3 regions of the Klebsiella sp. RIT-PI-d genome follow, and region 1 is predicted to be linked to each of the others. Evidence: predicted binding sites of a transcription regulator. Region 1 holds the regulator's gene; each other region holds the start of a gene.
The links. The regulator Fur, encoded in region 1, represses iron uptake genes when iron is present. The targets are predictions, from matches to a motif close to ATAATAATGAGAACNACTATCAA.

Region 1 (2,276 bases):
TTTTATTCCCCGAAGTCACTCTGAATCATGGCAAAAGAACAAACGGACCGTACCACATTAGATCTGTTCGCAAATGAGCGTCGCCCGGGAAGACCCAAAACCAATCCCCTTGCGCGTGATGAACAGTTACGCATCAATAAGCGTAATCAGTTAAAACGTGACAAGGTTCGCGGCCTGAAGCGCGTCGAGCTGAAGCTGAACGCGGACGCAGTGGACGCCCTGAATGAGCTGGCAGATGCTCGCCAGATCAGCCGTAGTGAGCTTATCGAAGAGATCCTCCTGAGCCAGCTTGCGCTACTGCACGCGCAGGATATTGTCTGAAAATCGCCCTGAATCCTTTTTTCATGTAGCAGGGAGTGCAGTCGAGAGCGATTGCTATTTCCGCGTACTTCTCTGTTCTGCTATCATTGCCCTTATCCGTGTGCAATGCGCCACCACCATATTACTAAGTATCAAGAGGTTATTTTACTCATGGCAATCACAGGCATCTTTTTCGGCAGCGATACCGGCAATACCGAAAACATCGCAAAGATGATTCAAAAGCAGTTAGGTAAGGATGTCGCCGATGTCCATGACATTGCTAAGAGCAGCAAAGAAGATCTCGCAGGCTACGATATTCTGCTGCTGGGCATTCCAACCTGGTACTACGGTGAAGCACAATGTGACTGGGATGACTTTTTCCCGACGCTGGAAGAGGTAGACTTCAACGGTAAGCTGGTTGCCCTTTTTGGCTGTGGCGATCAGGAAGACTACGCAGAATACTTCTGCGACGCGCTGGGCACTATTCGTGACATCATAGAGCCGCGCGGCGCAACGATTGTCGGCCACTGGCCAACCGCGGGTTATCACTTTGAAGCGTCAAAAGGCCTCGCTGATGACGATCATTTCGTCGGTCTTGCCATTGACGAAGACCGCCAGCCCGAGCTAACCGCCGAACGCGTTGAGCAGTGGGTCAAGCAGATCTCTGAAGAGCTGCACCTCGATGCTATTATCAATGCCTGATGTCAGTAAAGCGCAGCCGCAAGGCTGCGCTTTATCGATAGCTTTGAGCAATCAAAATAATTGCTACAATTTTTTAACTTTTCAGTACTTATCTGTACAATAGCCACTGATTTAACGAGGACGGTTTCCGCTTTGCGAACAACGCCTCGTTTTAATTGCTAAATTTGTCTGATACTTACGGTTTTCAATCAGGCATGGCAGTTCTATAATGAGAGTCATTATGACCGATGCACTCTCTGTAAATACTTCCCTGTGGGGAGTGAATCTTATAGCAACAGGACAGATTCCGCATGACTGACAACAATACCGCATTAAAGAAAGCAGGCCTGAAAGTCACGCTTCCCCGGTTAAAAATTCTGGAAGTGCTTCAGGGGCCTGACAATCACCATGTCAGCGCGGAAGACTTATACAAACGCCTTATCGACATGGGCGAAGAGATTGGCCTCGCTACCGTCTATCGCGTTCTGAACCAGTTTGACGATGCAGGCATTGTCACCCGTCATAATTTTGAGGGTGGTAAATCCGTTTTTGAACTGACTCAGCAGCATCATCACGATCACCTTATCTGCCTCGACTGCGGCAAAGTGATTGAGTTTAGCGATGATTCAATCGAGTTACGCCAGCGTGAGATTGCCGCTAAACACGGTATCCGTCTCACCAACCATAGTCTTTATCTCTATGGTCACTGTGCTGAAGGTGACTGCCGTGAAAACGAACATATTCACGAAGGCAACAACAAGTAATCGACCAGGACGCTAAGTCAGCCAGCCTCCCCGGCTGGCTTTTTTATTTTTTCAGGCAGTAAATTCAGAATTCATTAATATCAGTGATCATTTACGCGGCCTAGAATGATGTGTTACGGGCGTTGTGCACGACGTCTGATGATATTGACAATGGATTAAGTCATGCATAAAAACACCGCATATCAGTCTGCAATTACCCATATTCTTGCCATTTTCGACGACAGGAATAAGAATCGCCTTGCGCAATACCACGCCCTGACCTTTCAGGCCGATAAGATTTGTTTACTGTATGCTGGCGACTACTCGCTTGTGCGCCGACGGGATGGATTGCTGTTAACGCGCTCAAGGGCACCGGGCATTACGGGTATGATCATGCCCGGGACGCCAGAGCAGTATGTTATTCTGCATGCAGACAGTGACTGCGACTATCGACTGGTCAGCAATAAAGACTTTTTTAGCAGAATTGATGAGTTGAAAGCACATCAGGACATGTATACGCTTCTGCTGGCGCAGGTTACGCGACAGCAGGAG
Region 2 (2,276 bases), on a different contig from region 1:
CCAATGACGATGGTTCAATGGCGCGTGCGCCGGAGTGCATCAAATTTGCCCGCGAGCACAATATGGCCGTGGTGACCATTGAAGACCTGGTGGCATATCGTCAGGAACACGAGCGTAAAGCGGGTTAAGCGCGGTTCAGCCGGTTTGTCGTGCCCGGTGGCGTTTCGCTTACCGGGCGTACAAACTGTCGCAAATAGAGGCCGGGCAATCGCCGCCCGGCATATCGCCTCATTTAAGATAAAATCTGTCAGCCAAATCCAATGGCCTGCAGTAACACCAGGCTTAATCCCATCACCGACATTCCGCACAGCACGCCGTAACTCGGATTGTTATTCGGGTCTATCTCTTTTGCCAGCGGCATTAACTCATCCACTGACAGCGCCACCATAATTCCTGCGACAGCAGCCATAATCGCCGCCATCACTATCGGTGACATCATGCTGCCCAGAATCAACCATGCCAGCATGCCGCCTAAAATTTCGGCCAGCCCCGAGATCCCTGCCCAAAAAACCGCTTTGCCCCGCGAGCCCGTCGCCGCATACACCGGGCCGGCAACTGCCAGACCTTCCGGAATATTATGCAGCGCGACGGCCAGGGCAATACCAAAGCCCAGCTCCAGGTTGTTACTTGCCGTCACGTACGTGGCAACGCCTTCCGGGAAATTATGCAGGCTGATGCCCAGCGTCAGCAAAATGGCAGTGCGGCGGATTTTGTGCGTGGGCGGCAGGGAGCCGCCCTGCATCAGGTCCTGCGGATGGGAATGGGGAAGAAGACGGTCCAGGCCGTAGTAACCCAGCAAACCGGCGATAAACATGCCGTAGCCCAGCACTGGCGACATGTCCTGTGTTGACAGCGCAGCGGGTAACATCTCCATTAGCGAAATAAGCAGCATGATCCCGGCAGCAAAGCCGAGCGAAAACGCCAGTAAGCGGTTTGATGGCTTCTGACCCAGCACGCCGAGGATCGCTCCAATAAAGGTGGCTGCGCCGGCCAGCACGGTCAGAATAAGAGGGACTGACATTTGCTACTCCTTTGATAATGATTCTCATTCATAATAGAGGTATCTTCCATAATGTTCGAGAGGGCATACCCGGCCTTTAATAATCCTTACATTCAAATTTTCTGACGATCATCATCATGGTTATCTGAGTTTATCGGATGTAAAAAGAGCGTAATGTGGTGTTATCAAATTATACGCTTTGTAAGGATATCATCATGTCCCGTTCCCGTATGCCAGCTCTTTTTTTAGGCCATGGTAGTCCTATGAACGTGCTGGAAGACAACAAATACACTCGTGCCTGGCAGTATCTGGGTGAAACCCTGCCTCGCCCGAAAGCTATCGTAGTGGTTTCCGCTCACTGGTTCACGCGCGGCATCGGCGTCACGGCGATGGAAGCCCCGAAAACGATCCATGATTTTGGTGGCTTTCCGCAGGCATTATACGACACGCACTATCCGGCGCCGGGATCGCCTGAGCTGGCGCAACGGCTGGTAGAACTGCTTTCGCCCGTGCCGGTGGCACTCGATCGCGAAGCCTGGGGGTTCGATCATGGCTCATGGGGCGTATTGATCAAAATGTACCCGCAGGCGGATATCCCGATGGTGCAGCTGAGCGTCGACAGTACCAAACCTGCGGCCTGGCATTTTGAAATGGGCCGTAAGCTGGCTGCGCTTCGCGACGAAGGCATTATGCTGATTGCCAGCGGCAACGTGGTGCATAACTTGCGTACGGCGCGCTGGCATGGCGAAAACACGCCGTATCCGTGGGCATCGTCATTTAATGAGTACGTGAAGACGAATCTTACCTGGAAAGGAACGCCAGAGGATCATCCGCTGGTTAATTATCTGGATCACGAAGGCGGATCGCTGTCGAATCCGACCGCAGATCATTACTTACCGCTGCTTTATGTTCTGGGCGCATGGGATGGAGAAGAGCCGGTGACAATCCCGGTTGACGGGCTTGAGATGGGCAGTTTGAGTATGCTGTCGGTGCAGGTGGGATAACGTTACGCTGGTTTATTCGACGGGCGGGAAGGGGAGAGCTCGATTACACACCTGAACCGGATACCGGACAATCCCCTCTCCCTGAGGAGAGGGTGAGGGAGAAACGGCCACTCACTCGACAAAAATATGCGGATAAAAGCGTGACAGATCCTGAGTGATCAGGGCGCGATCTTCGCGAATACCGATGCCGGCAGGCCGATCGTTAATGAGCCAGCTACCAATTACCATATAGCTGTCAGCAAACTTTGGCAGCGGGTAAAACTGCTGGACGA
Region 3 (2,276 bases), on a different contig from region 1:
CGCCCCATGAGTAGGCCATGCTGAATAATGAGAAATGATCGAGATAGTCCGCCAGTTCTTGCTCATTCAGTCTTTTTCTAAGAACAAAGGAGAACAGGCCGCTGCTGCCGGTAAAATCGCGTTTCCAGAATGTATGGCCTTTGCTGCCGGGCAGGGCAGGGTGATTGACCTCAGCAACCTGAGGATGAATAGCCAGCCATTCGGCAATTTTTACACTGCTTTCGTGATGCTGACGCAGGCGTACGCCGAGAGTGCGCAGGCCACGACTGGTCATATAAGCCGTATCCGCATCAACCATCTGCCCCATCAGGTACGCATTTTCACGCAGCTGATCCCAGCAGCGGGCATTAGCGACGGCCGTGCCAATCATCGCATCAGAGTGTCCAATCAGATATTTGGTGCCAGCCTGAATAGAGATATCAATGCCGAAATCGAGTGCTTTAAACAGAATGCCTGCCGACCAGGTGTTGTCGATCATAATAATGGCATTCGGGGCAACGCGCCTGACCGCGTCGACAATGGCCGGAACATCATGGACCTCCATGGTGATTGAACCGGGCGACTCCAGGAATACAATTCGGGTCTCAGGACGTAATTTATCGGCAATTTTTGCGCCAATAAGCGGATCGAACCAAGTGGTGGTCACGCCCATTTTGCCGAGGATTTTAGTGGCAAAATCCTGCGTCGGTTCATAAGCGGTGTTAGTAATCAGAATATGGTCACCCTGTTCAACGAAGGCGAGGATCGTATTTGCCACCGCTGCGGCGCCGCACGGAAAAAGAGCACACCCGGCCCCGCCTTCCAGCTCGCACATCGCTTCCTGAAGCGAGAAGTGAGTCAGCGTACCGCGACGGCCATAAAACAGTTCTCCCTTCGCCCGGTTGCGGGTCGCATGCTTTTTCGCTTCCACCGTTTCAAAAACCAGGGACGACGCACGCTGGATCACGCTATTTACCGAACCTTGGGTATATTTTTTACTGCGCCCCGCGTTTACCAGTGCGGTATCAATATGCTTCTCTGACATGATCACTTCACCTATTCTTATCCATCTGGACGTCTAAATTAGCACGATTACATTATTATGCCTGCGCACAAACGTCTATTCAGAATAAAAAATTTGCCTTAATTCGCCTGACAACTTTTTTACTGCGTAAGCGCAAGGAAAATGGGCAGAATTTGCGGCATTATGTAAATACTAATGAGAACTACTATCAATTCGACATTGTTTTGATATTATTATGCTCAGATTTGTGACTTGTGTCCTGGAGATTGAGAGTGGGTAATAATTTGATGCAGACGGATCTTTCCGTTCTGGGTATGTATCAACATGCCGACATCGTGGTTAAAATTGTGATGATTGGCCTGATCCTGGCCTCCGTCGTCACCTGGGCAATTTTTTTCAGCAAGAGCGCGGAAATGTGGGCGCACAAGCGCCGTATTAAACGTGAACAGCAGCTGCTGGCAGATGCCCGCTCTTTGGATCAGGCGACTGAAATCGCGTCATCCTTCCACCGTAACAGTTTGAGCACCCGCCTGCTTTATGAAGCACAGAACGAGCTGGAACTCTCTACAGGCTCCTCTGATAACGAAGGTATTAAAGAACGTACCGGCTTCCGACTGGAACGCCGCGTTGCCGCGTTTGGCCGCCATATGGGACGCGGGAACGGTTACCTGGCGACGATCGGCGCTATTTCACCTTTCGTCGGCCTGTTCGGCACGGTATGGGGGATCATGAACAGCTTTATCGGCATCGCACAGACCCAGACCACCAATCTGGCCGTTGTTGCCCCGGGTATCGCAGAAGCCCTGCTGGCGACGGCAATTGGCCTGATTGCCGCTATTCCGGCTGTCGTGATCTACAACGTTTTTGCTCGCCTTATCGGCAGCTATAAAGCGACGCTCGGTGATGTCGCCGCCCAGATCCTGCTGTTGCAGAGTCGCGACCTCGATCTTGATGCCAGCAATGCTGCGCATCCTGTCCGTTCTACCCAAAAACTTCGCGTAGGGTAATGCAGCATGGCTTTGCATCTTAATGAAAATCTGGACGATAACGGCGAAATGCATGACATCAACGTCACGCCGTTTATCGACGTCATGCTGGTTCTGCTGATCATCTTTATGGTTGCCGCTCCGCTGGCGACAGTGGATGTGAAGGTGAACCTGCCAGCATCATCCAGCCAGCCGCAGCCGCGTCCGGAAAAGCCGGTTTATCTGTCGGTGAAAGCGGATAACAGCATGTTTATTGGTAACGATCCGGTTACCGATGAGACGATGGT

Region 2: a site for Fur is predicted at 1,033-1,055, ahead of zupT (zinc transporter ZupT). Genes of this name have one in related genera too.
Region 3: a site for Fur is predicted at 1,193-1,215, ahead of exbB (tol-pal system-associated acyl-CoA thioesterase). Genes of this name have one in related genera too.

Annotation. Positions count from the first base shown of each region.
Region 1 covers NZ_LGIT01000009.1:411,815-414,090, reverse strand. Annotated here, with positions in the region: gene ybfE (LexA regulated protein) at 28-321, shown strand; gene fldA (flavodoxin FldA) at 472-1,002, shown strand; gene fur (ferric iron uptake transcriptional regulator) at 1,293-1,745, shown strand; gene AC791_RS08535 (helix-turn-helix domain-containing protein) at 1,908-2,276, shown strand, end outside.
Region 2 covers NZ_LGIT01000003.1:319,307-321,582, reverse strand. Annotated here, with positions in the region: gene ribB (3,4-dihydroxy-2-butanone-4-phosphate synthase) at 1-128, shown strand, start outside; gene zupT (zinc transporter ZupT) at 248-1,021, opposite strand; gene ygiD (4,5-DOPA dioxygenase extradiol) at 1,216-2,004, shown strand; gene AC791_RS01880 (glutathionylspermidine synthase family protein) at 2,116-2,276, opposite strand, start outside.
Region 3 covers NZ_LGIT01000003.1:288,270-290,545, reverse strand. Annotated here, with positions in the region: gene metC (cystathionine beta-lyase) at 1-1,024, opposite strand, end outside; gene exbB (tol-pal system-associated acyl-CoA thioesterase) at 1,276-2,010, shown strand; gene exbD (TonB system transport protein ExbD) at 2,017-2,276, shown strand, end outside.